DNA from 2 places in the Shewanella sp. 10N.286.51.B7 genome. Region 1 is predicted to be linked to the other one. Evidence: riboswitches for the same ligand, from Rfam matches in the RefSeq annotation. Region 1 holds a riboswitch; the other holds the start of a gene.
What was found. Region 1 has a riboswitch for thiamine pyrophosphate ahead of BCU84_RS17125 (TonB-dependent receptor). Riboswitches for the same ligand answer to the same signal wherever they lie in the genome.
Positions count from the first base shown of each region.

Region 2: it holds a riboswitch for thiamine pyrophosphate, as region 1 does, so the genes downstream of both, thiC (phosphomethylpyrimidine synthase ThiC) here and BCU84_RS17125 (TonB-dependent receptor) in region 1, are expected to answer to the same signal.

Region 1 covers NZ_MCUF01000062.1:43,062-50,831, forward strand. The annotation lists gene BCU84_RS17100 (CsgG/HfaB family protein) at 1-262, shown strand, start outside; gene BCU84_RS17105 (PDZ domain-containing protein) at 407-2,164, opposite strand; gene hinT (purine nucleoside phosphoramidase) at 2,391-2,747, shown strand; partial or broken gene BCU84_RS21135 (PaaI family thioesterase) at 2,758-3,138, shown strand; gene BCU84_RS21140 (PaaI family thioesterase) at 3,238-3,771, shown strand; gene BCU84_RS17120 (YcfL family protein) at 3,867-4,256, shown strand; TPP riboswitch at 4,405-4,516, shown strand; gene BCU84_RS17125 (TonB-dependent receptor) at 4,632-6,818, shown strand; gene BCU84_RS17130 (YkoF family thiamine/hydroxymethylpyrimidine-binding protein) at 6,967-7,227, shown strand; gene pnuC (nicotinamide riboside transporter PnuC) at 7,270-7,770, shown strand, end outside.
Region 2 covers NZ_MCUF01000001.1:32,148-39,917, reverse strand. The annotation lists gene BCU84_RS00165 (hypothetical protein) at 1-691, shown strand, start outside; TPP riboswitch at 896-994, shown strand; gene thiC (phosphomethylpyrimidine synthase ThiC) at 1,236-3,269, shown strand; gene thiE (thiamine phosphate synthase) at 3,272-4,993, shown strand; gene BCU84_RS00150 (HesA/MoeB/ThiF family protein) at 4,983-5,774, shown strand; gene thiS (sulfur carrier protein ThiS) at 5,801-6,004, shown strand; gene BCU84_RS00140 (thiazole synthase) at 6,006-6,770, shown strand; gene thiH (2-iminoacetate synthase ThiH) at 6,790-7,770, shown strand, end outside.

The sequences.
Region 1 (7,770 bases):
AATCACCGCTGGTGTATTTAAGTTTATTGACGCTCAAGATTTACTAGAAGCTGAAGTCGGTTACACCTCAAATGAACCTGTAAGCCTTTGTGTTGTGTCAGCGATTGAAAGTGCTGTAGTACATTTAATTGCAGATGGTATTTGGAAAGGTGCTTGGAACTTAGGTGATTCTGTCACCGGTCTGCAAAATGAAACTTTGCAAAAGTATTGGTTAGAAGCCCACAGTGAAGCCAGAGTGAGTGCAAGAATTAAGCGCGGCTAACACACGTTAAAGCTCAATTATTTACAGTAAAAAAAGGTGCCTATATGGCACCTTTTTTATTGCTGTAAATAATTGAATATGTCTTATATTCAGAAATAAAAGCATATTCAATTTTTATTTGATATTTAGGTAATGCCTATAGCGCTACAGCCAAATATTCAGTTTTTCTTGGTCGTGAATATCAAGACTAACGGTATCAGTTATTGCAGAGCTAATTGTCATAACACCTTGCATTAACTCATCTCTTCTAAACCAAGTTAACGTGACTTCATCGCCCAAACTCATTGATTGTAATTGTGCTTCAAATTGCGCATCAACTTGTAAGTTATTTGCTGCGATCAATAAATCACCCGCGCTCAGTCCAGCTTGATGAGCAGGGCTGCTTTGGGTAACCGTCAAGACTTTAAGGCCTAGAGATTCAGGTTTCGTTTTTGCGCCAAATGCTATTTCATAACCTTTGGTTTCTCCACCGCCTAAATCAGCATTGCCGGCACTGGCTCTAAGGCGAAGTGTGATACCGACTTGGTTAAGCAAAGGCTCAAGCGGGATATCCTGGGTGTTATCGAGGTAAGCAAATAACTCGTCACAATTGCGATTTAACAGGCTTTCGACAATTTGTTGGTGAGTATTAATCTCAGTGCCAATTCCTTTTGCACCGAACTCTTGCCAAAGCGTGCGCATGACATCATCTAAACTCTGTTTGCCTTCTGTTTCAATTCTGATGGTGAGATCCAAGAATAAGGCGAACAAGGCGCCTTTAGTGTAATAACTCACAATGGCATTATTGGCATTCTCATCTTGTTTATAAAACTTAGTCCAGGCATTAAAACTTGATGATTTTAAGGTTTGCTTAAAACGCCCTTGTGAACGATATACTCGGGTCATTATCTCGCTTAACATAGTGAGATATTGAGTTTGATCGACACAGCCACTACGATAAGTTAAAAAATCATCAAAGTAGGATGTGATACCTTCATAAGCCCATAATTGCTCTGTATAAGCTTCTTTGGATAAATCAAACGGGGTGAATTCAGCAGGCTTAATCCGTTTTACATTCCAACTGTGGAAATATTCATGGCTGCATAAGGATAAATAAACCCGATAATCTTTATTCACTTCATGGTACATATCAGTAGGTAAATCTTTTCTTGAACACATTAGCGCCGTGCTTGCTCTGTGTTCTAAACCGCCAAAACCATTGCCTAATACTGTGGTAAGAAACACATATCGCTCAAATGGTGCACTGCCACCAAAGAGGTTTATTTGGTACTCGCAAATGGCTTTTAAGTCTTTACATAAACGGGGTAGTGATGCGCGATGTTTACCGCTGAGAACGATATCGTGAGGTACGCCGCATGCTTCAAAACTGGCAATCGCGAGGTTGCCCATTTCTACAGGATGATCGATAAAATCATCATAACTACCAGCGTAGAAGTCACCAAAGCCAAATTGTTCACCAGAGGTTCGTTTCATGCTGGTGGCAAGTTTCCAATCACTCAATTCAGGCAATACTGGTTTTTCAATGGTTAATGTGTGTTTTTCTTGCTCAAGCCCTTCAGCGCATAAGAAAACACTGCTGCCATTAAAAAATCCGTGAGTCGTATCTAGGTGAGCAGATCGCACGGATAAGTCCCAAGCGTAAACCTGATAAGAAATGTTAATAAAACTGTCGCTGTTTTGACATTGCCAAGTTTGTTTATCTAGCTGAAGCACCTCAATTGGTTGCCCATTTTTATCTATTGCCTTTATATCGATTAGGTTTCTTGCAAAATCACGGATCATGTAGCTTCCTGGTAACCAAGAAGGCAATGACAGTGTTTGCTGCAGTTTTGCTTTGCTAATTGTTTGAGTGACTTCAAATAAATGCGCTTTAGGATCGATAGCAATGATGTGATAATGCATGAACAATTTCCAAATAAGTTGGTGTTGCTAAAAAGAAATGCGAGCTAGAAGAACCACAATGCTGCCAAAATCACTGCCAATGTGCAAATGCATATGTACAAGACGACAAAATCTAAAATGTACATTTACTGGAGTGACAAAGGTCGTAGTTGATACTATAAGATAATCTAGTTGGCGCGCTCTATAGTAAAGTTCACCTCACAAATAACGATAAGGATGATTACCCATGGCCGAAGAAACCATTTTTAGTAAAATTATTCGCCGCGAAATTCCTGCGGATATTTTATTTCAAGACGAGTTGGTGACCGCTTTTCGTGATATTTCCCCGCAAGCTCCAACGCATATTTTAATTATCCCAAATCACCTTATTCCAACGACTAACGATATCAAAGCGTCCGATGAGTTAGCTTTAGGACGCATGATGTCTGTTGCGGCAAAGCTTGCTGATGAAGCGGGGATAGCTGAAGACGGATATCGTTTAATCATGAATTGCAATAAGCATGGTGGCCAAGAGGTTTATCATATCCACATGCATCTAGTAGGCGGCAAACCGTTAGGTTCAATGCTTAATCATGCAGGATAGTTCTAACCCAATGAAAATAAACAGTGAATTTTTTCCGCTAACGCAAGTTGCGACTCGTTTCGTGAACCAGTTAGCCCAATGTCGACGCCTGAACATTAGTGTACTTGAGGCGAGTGAGCATCATGTGTTACTCGAACTGCCATACAGCCAAGATATTATTGGTGATCCTGATACCGGAGTTATCCATGGTGGTGTGGTAACTACGTTAATCGACACGGCATCAGGTACGTCGGTTGTGAGTGCAATTTTAGCTAAATATGAGTCTCTAGAGATATCGCCAACTTTGGATTTGCGTGTTGACTATATGAAACCCGCTGAACCTGATAAGCCACTTTATGCGATTGCTGAGTGTTACCGTTTATCAGCCAACGTTGCTTTTACAAGAGCCATTGCTTATCAAGACAGTGTTGATGATCCTATTGCTCATGCTGTTGGTTCTTTTATGCGAATAAGTCCAGAAATGGTCGGCGAAGAATTCCGCCAAGCATTAATGGGAGACACTAGCACCAGCGATGAGCTCGCTGATAATAAAAACCTTAGTACTGGCACTTCTTCAAAAACTGACAGCGAAGTACTCGTTGACGATGAATTAAACGTTCATGATATTGTGAAGCGTGCTATTGATCTTAATGATTACAGTTATCTGCTGGCAAAAGTGCCGTACACGCAATTTATTGGCATGAGTGTTAACCGTTTCGGTGATGAAATGGTGTTTAAATTGCCACAAAAAGACGACAATATCGGTAACCCTATTTTACCTGCCATCCATGGCGGTGTTATCGCGGGCTTTATGGAAATGTCGGCGATTGTGCAATTAATGGTATTTATGCAGGCGAAGAAGGTACCTAAGATCATTGACTTCTCAATTGATTACTTACGTGCTGGCTTACACCAAGATACCTTTGCAGAGTGTAAAATTACTCGTCAGGGGCGCAGAGTCGCCCACGTAACGATAAATTGTTGGCAAACTAATAGAAAGCAGTTGATAGCAACAGCTAGAGCCCATTTTTTATTAGACCAATAAAGTGTAAATTAAACATAAGCCATTTTTTACAGTAATCTTAATAAGTATTCTTAATAAGTATTCTTAATAAGTAAATAGTACCCAGAGGAACAATCATGAAACTGTCTATCGTTGTTGTAACATTAGTATTAATGATGTCTGCTTGTGCCAATCACACTGCAGGGGTTTCAGCGGGTTCAAATGGTGTCACGAGAGTGGATAATTACTCATTTGGTCAAGAAGTTGCCGTTGAGCAAGTAAGAGTACGTACTCAAGGGGATTTGCTACAAGGTTCAGCACTTATTATGAGCCAAGTTGGCAGCGATTTACGCCTACAATATAAGTTCACTTGGTATGATGTCAGCGGTTTTACTATCGAAGATGAGGCCACAAGTTGGAAGTCGTTAAAGTTACATGGCAAACAGCAAATGCAAGTAACAGCGTTAGCGCCTAATGCCAATGCGACACGTTTTGATGTGTACGTGCGTAAAGCATTCTCTAACTAATCTGTATTTTGAGTATTAAAAACACCCTAATTGGGTGTTTTTTTATCGCTATATATTTTTTATTGCTGTGTGATACAAATTTGTACTTAAATAGTTAATGAAAAGTTCACGGTAATAGTGTCGTACTTAAGTTGAATCGTTTATAATCCGCCTCGCCAAGGGGTGTTAGCTCATTAATGAGCTAACTGAGATGTCTAATGACAAACCCTTAGAACCTGATCCGGCTCATACCGGCGTAGGAATAGGCTGCATTTATTTACGACAACACAGTTACGATAGCGCGGTTAGCACAACGCACATAAGACCCGTTTGTCACAGATGCACATCACTCATTCGCTATGCTTGCCGGATCTCAAAATTATTATTTGAGGTCCTATGTCTTTATTAAAATCTAAATCGCCTGTTGCGATAGCCATTCTCGCTGCTTTATCAACTTCCGCTGTTGCTCAAACAGAAAATATCGAACGCGTTGCTCCCGACGCTGAAAAAATGGAAGTGATTGTTGTTAATGCTGATTTTAGCAGTATAGAACTTGAAAAAGCGCCATCTAGTGTCACCGTTATTGACAGTCAACAATTGCAAGATGAAGGCGCTCAACATTTTGAAGACGTTTTGAACTCCATTGCTAACTTTAACTGGTCTGGTGGCAGCTCTCGCCCTAAATATTTCCAAATCCGTGGTGTGGGTGAACAAGAAGAGTATCAAGGCGCACCTAATTCATCGGTTGGTTTTATTGTTGATGATATCGACTTGTCTGGTATTGGCATGGTTTCGAGCATGTACGATATGCAACAAGTTGAAGTCTTGCGCGGGCCTCAAGGTACGCAATACGGTGCTAATGCGTTAGCGGGTTTGATTTATTTAAAAAGTAATGACCCTACAGATGTGTTTGAACATGGCGCTCAAGTATCAATGGGCGACGACGACTTACAGACATTCTCCGGTTTCAGCTCTGGTCCAATTTCTGATTCAGGAAAATTACTTTATCGCGTTTCTCTAGAGCAGCATTCTCAAAATGGTTACCGCGATAATACTTACCTTGAACGTGAAGATACCAATGCCCGCGACGAGTTTACGGCTAGAGCTAAACTGCGCTGGTACGCATCTGATGATGTCCAATTAGATTTAACCCTATTACACGCGAACTTTGATAATGGTTATGATGCTTGGACACTGGATAACAATGGTTTTGATACCATTACAGATGCCCCAGGTGTTGATGCTCAAAAAACCACAGGTGTAGGTTTAAAAGCTATTTTCTCTCAGTTTGAAAAATTTGAACTCACCTCGTTAACCTCATTTGCGCAAACTGATCATCATCATAATTATGACGGTGACTGGGCTAACCCTGAATATTGGGCATCTAAAGAATGTCCAGCCTATGATGACAGTTGGGCTGTTATTGGCACTGAGCCGTGTGTGTACGATTACACATGGGATAAACAAGGCGAACGTAAAACTATTTCACAAGAGTTTAGGATCAGTTCAAACGAAGCGGGTCGAATCTTTAATGATTCAACTGATTGGTTATTGGGTTTATATGGTATGAATCTAAAAGAAGATAATGATTTATATTCTGAATATAACGGCTGGCCTGACGAGGTTTTACAATCTGAATATGAAGCAACCAATTATGCTGTTTTTGCTCAAACAGATACCCAGTTTGGCGACGGTTATGTCTTTTCTGCTGGTGTGCGTTTAGAGCGCCGAGAAAGTGAATACAGCGATAGCAACGGTGATGAGTTCGACCCAACAGAGAATATGTGGGGCGGTCATTTAGCGATTTCGAAAAGCTTAAACCAAGATCATAATGCTTATTTCAGAATCGCACGAGGATATAAAGCTGGTGGTTTTAACATGACATTACCACCGGAATTGGCTGATAAAAAAGAGTTCGATACTGAAATCTTATATAACTACGAATTAGGTCTTAAGTCATCTTGGTTAGATGGTGTGGTTGCGACGAATATGGCGTTATTTTATATGGACCGTCAAAACCAGCAAGTATCAGCGTCACAACAAGATCCAGATGATCAGCAGCGCTTTATTCTGTATACAGAAAATGCAGGCAGCGCCAAAAATTACGGTGCAGAAGCTGATTTTAAATACTATGCGACAGATAATATTCAGTTTTATGGCAGTGTTGGTTGGTTAGAAACTGAATACGGTGATTATCAATATAACGATAAGTATGGCAACGTGATTGATTTGACAGGTCGTGACCAAGCGCATGCGCCTAACTTTACCTATAGTGCTGGTATGAGTTATGTCAGTGATTCAGGTTGGTTTACTAACCTTAATGCGAGTGGCAAAAGTGATTTTTATTACTCAGACAGTAATGAATCAAAGTCCGATGCTTATACTATCTTCAATGCTCGCATTGGCTATGAGTCACAAATGTGGTCAGCATACCTGTGGGGCAGGAATTTATTTGATGAGCAATATGGTGTAAGAGGCTTTTACTTTGGTAACGAGCCAGATTTAGATTGGGCTGACAAACAATATGTTCGTTATGGCGACCCTCGTCAATTAGGTATTACCCTTGATGTGAAGTTTATGTAGCGTTAATGAGTAATCGTTAAAGATCATTTTCTTTAATAATTACAATAGTTTTAACAATATATTTTTACAACGTATTTCAGTGAAATACCGCCATAATTTGCTAGACTATGGCGGTATTTTTAATTGAGACGTACCTAAGGAATTCCTGATGAAATTAACTGCTGAAATCAGTATGTATCCATTTAACGAAAACTATTTAGATCCGATTAAATGGTTTATTGGTCGTGTTGATAGCTATTCAAATATTGAAAGAAAAACCAATGCGATGGCAACACAAATCTGTGGCGAATATGCAGATGTGATGTCAATGCTTGCGGTAGAAATGGAAGCCGCCCATCAAAAGTGGGGCAAGGCTGTTTTTGTATGTAAGTTTATCGGTGGCGAATTAGATTTAAGCCATACAGAATAAAACTTGTTAATTCGCACAATATAGAAAAAGAAGCGCCTTATTATGCTTGCTGAGATTTTTCAATCAATACAAACGGCCATCGCTGAAGCCACAGCTATGACTGGCTGGGAGGCGGTTGCTGTCATATTGGCCATCGCATATTTAGTTCTCGCCATGAGAACTAATATCTGGTGCTGGGCTGCAGCATTTGTCAGTACGGCTATTTACACCGTGTTGTTTTGGAAGGTCTCATTATTGATGGAGTCATTGCTGAATGTATATTACATGGCAATGGCTATTTATGGTTTTTGGTTGTGGCGTTATGGTGCCAGCGATGTCCACAACACGGCTTCTCCCATTATCAGTTGGTCACTGAAGACACATCTAATTATTATTGCCGTCACAAGCATAATCTCTCTAGTCGTAGGTTATTTAATGGCAACGAATACCTCAGCTTCGTTTCCTTATCTTGATGCATTAACGACATGCTTTGCTGTGATGACAACCTATCTAGTGGCGAAAAAGGTCATTGAGAATTGGTATTACTGGATGGTGATTAATTCA
Region 2 (7,770 bases), on a different contig from region 1:
AATTGATCACACTGCTACTGAACCACAAGATAACGCCATTACAATACAAGATGCAGTCAAAGAGGAAGTCATAGAGGAACGAGTTGATGATGCAACAAGTGTAGAAACTAAAATCAATACTATTAATTTACCTGTAAAGAATTCATCTGATAACCAATTAATTGAAGTTAAAGAAATTTATGAAATCAATACGATAATTGAAACCAAAGAAGATTTTAATTGGGCAAATGTAGACAGCATGTATTTACAGCAAGAAAAGGATGATGATTTAAGCTCCCATTTGTTTAAAGACATAAAATTAAATCAACACTTATTTACAGGAACAAATGCAGTTAAGCATCAAGTATTGAAAAACTTAAATCAGCAAGCGCTTAATACTTTAATTTCACAGCAAGCTCATTTAGCGACCTCAAAGAGTGGGGCAAGTTTAAGTGAGCTCACGCCTGAGATGTTTGATATTGAAATTATTGAGATTGAAGACAAGCGACAAGCAACCACACTTGACCATAGATTAGACCCCAATAGAATTATGAAACATGGGGAGACATGCTATCGTATTGTGCCATTACCTACGCAAATTAATCCTCATGCAGAAGGTCTAGGTTTTGCTGAGCCCTGTGATAGTGCAAAAATGAAGAAAGCCTTGGGGAAGGCAATTCAAAATAGATTATCTAAAGTGCAATTACCTTAAACATTTGCTGACTATTTATCCATTTTTGAAACCAATCATTGCTTTTACTCTTAATAATAATTCACTTAATATGTTAATTTGATATTCATAATTAGTATTGTTATTGAATATCAGATACTTGTCGCATGAATTAATTTGATTGATTCTTGTGTTCGCCTGACTTTATTTCACTTGTATTTTATTTCATTAGCTGAGTATACTGCTTGCATCTTGTCGGAGTGCCTTATGGCTGAGACCGTTTATTCGGGATCCGTTGAACCTGATCAGGTTAAAACCTGCGAAGGAAACAAGCAGTTAATTTGCTATTTCTTCTTATTGTTTATGTTCAATTTAATTCAGCAAACGTTGAAATTGATGTTGAAACATATAGTGTGATTTTGATTGTTCTTTACCTTTAGAATGACCAAAAATACAAAAAAAGTATCCAAAATTTATGGATGTTTTTTAAACATTAAATGCAAATTACAGAGTTATGTATAACTCGCTCGTCATCAACACACCTCTCCAGACAAGCAACTCTATTTCATTAATTTTGAGGTTGCTAATGTCAAATCGTCGTCAAACCCGTGAACAAGCCCAGGCTTTCATTGATACGTTAAAGCCGCTACAACACCCTAATTCCGAGAAAATATATTTAAGCGGATCCCGTGAAGATTTATTAGTCGGTATGCGCCAAATTCATCAGACAGACACCATTTTAGGTGGCAGCGACGATGCTCCAGTAACAGAGAAAAACCCGCCAATCAAAGTGTATGATTGTGCAGGTGCTTATTCAGATCCCGATGCTGAAATTAACGTTCGATTAGGTTTAAACAAATTTCGCGAAAGTTGGATTGATGAACGTAAAGATACCGAGCAACTTGCAGGTGTGAGTTCTGATTTTACTCAGCAACGATTAGCGGATGATGGCTTGGATCATTTACGTTTTGAAGCGTTAGTTCCCCCAAGGCGTGCTAAAACGGGTAGGTGTGTTACTCAAATGCACTATGCTCGCCAAGGTATTATCACACCAGAAATGGAATACATTGCCATTCGTGAAAATATGGCCCGTGAGCAAGTTACCGATGAAATCCTTACGCAAAAAGCACCAGGTGAAGCCTTTGGCGCAGTGATTGGACAACCAATTACGGCTGAGTTTGTTCGTGATGAAGTGGCTCGTGGCCGCGCTATTATTCCATTAAATATCAACCACCCAGAAGCTGAACCCATGATCATTGGGCGTAACTTTTTAGTAAAAGTAAACGCGAATATTGGTAATTCTGCGGTGACGTCATCAATCGAAGAAGAAGTCGAGAAATTAGTCTGGTCTACCCGCTGGGGCGCGGATACGGTTATGGATTTATCAACTGGCCGTTATATTCATGAAACGCGAGAGTGGATCATCCGAAATTCCCCAGTACCCATTGGCACGGTGCCGATTTATCAAGCGTTAGAAAAAGTGAACGGTGTTGCTGAAGATCTTACATGGGAGGTATTTCGCGATACCTTGATTGAACAAGCAGAGCAGGGCGTTGATTACTTTACTATTCATGCTGGTGTGTTGTTGCGTTATGTGCCGATGACCGCCAAACGGTTAACTGGTATCGTTTCCCGTGGTGGTTCAATCATGGCGAAGTGGTGCTTAAGCCATCATAAAGAAAGTTTTTTATATGAACATTTCAAAGAGATCTGTGAAATCTGCGCCGCTTATGATGTGTCTTTATCTTTAGGTGATGGCATGCGCCCTGGCAGTATTGCCGACGCGAATGATGAAGCACAATTTGCAGAACTCGAAACCTTAGGTGAATTGGTAAAAGTGGCTTGGGAATATGATGTGCAAACCATCATTGAAGGTCCTGGTCATGTGCCAATGCAATTGATCAAAGTGAATATGGAAAAGCAACTCGCCCATTGCGATGAAGCGCCATTTTATACTTTAGGCCCACAAACGACGGATATCGCTCCTGGTTACGATCATTTTACCTCAGGCATTGGCGCTGCAATGATGGCTTGGTATGGCGTTGCTATGTTGTGTTATGTCACGCCAAAAGAGCACCTAGGTTTACCCAACAAAGAAGATGTTAAACAAGGTTTAATTGCTTATAAAATTGCAGCTCATGCAGCAGATGTCGCCAAGGGGCATCCTGGCGCTCAAATACGTGATAATGCATTGTCAAAAGCCCGTTTTGAATTCCGCTGGGAAGATCAATACAACTTAGGTTTAGACCCTGATACAGCCCGCGCTTATCATGATGAATCTTTACCACAAGAATCTGCCAAAGTCGCCCATTTCTGTTCTATGTGTGGTCCCAAATTTTGCTCAATGAAAATCACACAAGAAGTCAGAGAGTATGCAGCAAAGCAAGAAAAACAAGCACAAAGTGCAGGAACAGAGCAGCTAGTATCGGTTGTGGATGCCAGCGAATTTAAAGCGAAACAAGTTTCAGATGCTAATGCTGAAAAACAAGTCGTTGACGTTAATGCGGCGATGGCGAAGAAGTCTGCAGAATTCAAAGCCACAGGTTCAGCACTATACCACGCCGTATCTGACAAACCGCTTGTCACCCCAGAGGCTGAGCTTGAAGAGCTTGAGGGGTAAGCATGCACAGGCCATACGACCTTAAAAAAGTGCAAGCTAAGCCCGTGCAAGCTGGGCAATTGCAAACTAAGCCTATCGTCTGGACCATAGCAGGTTCAGACAGTGGCGGCGGCGCGGGTATTCAAACTGACTTAGCAACCATAAATGATTTAGGTTGTTTTGGTTGCAGTGTCATTACCACAATTACTGCGCAAAACTCAGTTGCAGTTAATTTAGTCGAACCCGTTTCAGAGGCGATGCTAGAAGCACAATTGACGGCGCTCTATGACGATTTACAACCTGCAGCAATCAAAATTGGATTGATTGCTAATCAGCAGCAATTAAATGCAATTGCTTGCTGGCTAAATGCTTTTAGACAGCGAAATATCGCAAATCAGACTGTGCCGGTGATTGTTGATCCTGTCATGGTGGCCAGCTGTGGTGATGGTTTAAATCAAACTGACGAATTAGATTTTAGCCCTTTTAAAGGGCTGATGACGTTAGTGACACCTAATGCTGCAGAGTTATTTAGGCTAGAAGGCTTAGCTAACATAGCCAATCCCCACTCTAAAGTCGGTTTTCATCAAGCTGCAACAGCGTTAAATCAACTCTTACGTTGCAATGTGCTTGCAAAAGGTGGTGATGCCGAACCATGGCAAGGGGAAACTGCTAGTGATCTATTTGTATGTCAGCAGGTTAATGGCGTCAGTGAATCACATCAATACCAACAGTTTTGGTTAAGTTCTCAACGAATCGATACTGATAATAATCATGGCAGTGGTTGTACTTTATCAAGTGCTATTGCCTGTTTTATGGCATATGGTTATGTGCTGCATGATGCGATTGTGATGGCCAAAGCTTATGTGTCAAAAGGCTTAATAAACAGCGTACAATATGGCCAAGGTACGGGCCCAGTTGCTAAAACAGGCTGGCCTGAAGATATTAGTTTATACCCATCTATCAGCCTTTATTATGATCACCAGCCCTATGATTTATTTACTTCAACCACGCAAAGTGGTTGCTATGACAATGGTTTTCCCCAGTTATCACAAGAGATTGGAATTTACCCTGTCGTAAATGATGTCGTGATGCTCGAAGCGCTGCTTAAGGCTAACTGCACCACTGCTCAATTACGTATTAAGCAGTCAGACAATTTACTACTTAAGGATATTGAGCAACAAATTCAACAAGCAATAACGTTAGGGCGAGACTATAACGCGCAAGTGTTTATTAATGACCATTGGCAATTAGCGCTAAAGCATGGTGCTTTTGGAATTCATTTAGGCCAAGAGGATGTTGAATTGGCTAACCTGGACTCGATAAAAGAGGCTGGTATTTCGCTGGGTTTATCAAGTCACAGCATCTTTGAAATCTTATTAGCTCATCAGTTAAAACCGTCTTATATCGCACTCGGGCATATTTTTCCTACCACTACGAAAGTGATGCCATCAGCACCGCAAGGACTGGCTAAGTTAGCGCGTTATGCTGCTTTGCTTAAACCTGTTTGTCCAACGGTAGCAATAGGTGGGATTGATAAACATGTGCTCGATGCTGTTAAAGCAACAACAGTGCGCAGTGTTGCTGTAGTAAGGGCGATTACTGAAGCTAACTACCCTGAAACGGCATTTAAACAATTGTCGCATCAGTGGTTCAGTGACAGTACTGGTATTAGTAATAAAAGTCAGTATGAAAAAGAGCCTAACGACAGTAAATATATGATCAAAGGGAACAGTGATGATGAGTAAGCTAACGGATAAACAATATATCCGTTATTCAAGTCATGTGTTGTTGCCTGAAATTGGTGAACTTGGTCAGCTTAAGTTATTACAAAGTTCAGTGTTAATTATTGGTGTTGGCGGGCTGGGTCATGCCGTGGCTCAGCAACTGGCTGCGGCAGGCGTTAAACATATTACTTTAATGGACGATGACACTGTTGAGCTTTCAAACTTGCCAAGGCAGCTGCTGTTCAACGAGCAAGACATTGGTCAGCTTAAAGTTAACATTGTAAGGCAGAAACTGAGTACTGCTTATAGCGATTGTAAAATCACAGCCGTCTGTAAACGCTTCACAGCTGAAGACTTTTATTCAGTTGATTCAGTCAATTCTGTGGACTTAGTATTTGACTGTACAGATAACTTTGCTTCGCGATTATTGATTAATCAGGCGGTGGTAAATGCAAAAGGCGTGTTGATCAGTGCTGCGATAAGTGGGGCAAACGGTCAGTTATTCTGTATTGATCATAGCAAGCAGAGCAATTTTCACGGTTCAGGATGTTATCAGTGTCTTTATCCCGATGACTCCAATGTCAGTCAATCGTGTGCCCAAGCAGGCGTATTAACATCAGCCTTATTATCCATGGCATCGATGCAATCGTTATTAGGACTTAATTGGCTAACAAGTGATGTAAGCCAACGTGATCGATTAAAAGGGCAGTTGCACTTATTTAACGCCCATAACTTACAGTGGCGAAAAGTCACAATGTCACAAGACCCAGATTGTTGTATTTGCACTCCAAGTTGCATTTAGGACAAGTTATTAGTGTAGGAATTGACATGATTACAATTGAATTTAATGGACTAGCTCAAGAGCTAGGTTACAACTCAAGTTTATTACAATTAATAGAGTTGAAAAATCTGAACCCAAAGTCGTTAGCACTTGTGCTTAATGACCAAGTGGTACCGAGGAGTCGCTGGGCGCAGATTGAGTGCCAACATAGTGACAAAATTGATGTTTTCTCAGCTGTAGCAGGTGGTTAACATGCTATCTATTGCCGATCACCAATTTGATTCAAGATTATTTACGGGCACAGGAAAGTTCTCCGACGCTAAGACCATGTTAGCGGCTATTGAAGCCTCTCAGTCGCAATTAGTCACATTAGCGATGAAACGTATCGATCACAATAAAGATTTTGATGACTTACTGACACCATTGCAGCAAATGGGCGTAAAGCTTTTACCGAATACTGCAGGCGCTCGAAATGCTAAAGAAGCCGTATTTGCTGCTGAACTTGCCAGTGAAATGTTAGCGACAAAATGGATTAAATTAGAAATCCATCCTGATCCTAAGTATCTGATGCCAGATGCGATTGAAACATTAAAAGCGGCTGAAATACTCTGTGCAAAAGGCTTTACAGTCTTACCCTATGTACATGCTGATCCAGTGTTATGTTACCGGCTTGAAGAGGCAGGCTGCGCGGCTGTTATGCCACTCGGTAGCCCAATTGGCAGTAATCAAGGGTTAGCCACAGAACCCTTTTTAGAAATTATTATTGAGCAAGCTAACATTCCTGTAGTGATCGATGCAGGGATTGGCGCGCCATCTCAAGCTTGCAGAGCAATGGAAATGGGCGCAGATGCAGTATTGGTTAATACTGCAATAGCCAGTAGCGCCGATCCGGTGCTGATGGCTAAATGCTTTAATCAAGCTGTTAACACTGGTAGACAAGCTTATCTTGCAGGGTTGGGCAATGTGGAAAAACAAGCAAAACACACCAGTCCATTGACAAATTTTCTGAATTTATGATTAAAGGTTTACCTTACCAATGAGTTTTCTTGAACAGTTTAAGCGGTTAAACCTCGATGACTTATCAATGCGCCTATATAGCACGACGGCAGATGATGTTAAGCGTGCACTCAATCACCCACAAGGTAGCATTGACAGTTTAATGGCATTGTTATCACCAGCTGCTAAACCATACATAGAGCAAATGGCACAACAAGCTTACCAGTTAACAAGACAGCGTTTTGGTGCAAATATCGGGCTATATTTGCCTTTATATCTGTCAAACCTTTGTGCAAATGAATGCGATTATTGCGGCTTTTCTATGAGCAATAAACTCAAGCGCAAAACCCTGTCTGACAATGAATTGCTGGCTGAAATGAAGATCATTAAGCAGCGAGGGTTCGATTCAATATTGTTAGTATCAGGCGAGCATGAAACCAAAGTCGGCATTGACTACTTTAAGCATGTATTGCCCATAGTGAAGCAAGCATTCAGTTATGTAGCGATAGAGGTCCAGCCGTTAACTCAACCTGAATATCAAGAGCTTGTTGAGTTAGGGCTTGATGCTGTGATGGTATATCAAGAAACCTACCAGCCGCATACCTATAGCAAGCATCATACTCGCGGTAAAAAGAAAGACTTTGCTTATCGGCTTGAAACGCCAGATAGAGTGGCTGCAGCTGGCGTTGATAAAATCGGTTTAGGCGTGTTGCTGGGACTGGATGATTGGCGACTTGATGCCTTTGTGATGGGTCATCACTTAGCTTATTTACAAAAGCAATATTGGCGCACTCGCTACAGTATTTCATTGCCTAGATTAAGACCTTGTACTGGTGGCGTTTCGCCAAAAGTGGAACTGACTGATGAAGGCTTAGTACAGATGATCTGCGCATTCAGATTATTTAATGCACAGCTTGAAATTAGCCTGTCGACTCGTGAAACACCTGAGTTTAGAGACAATTTACTGCCGCTTGGCGTGACAAATATTAGCGCTGGCAGCTCTACTGAGCCTGGTGGTTAT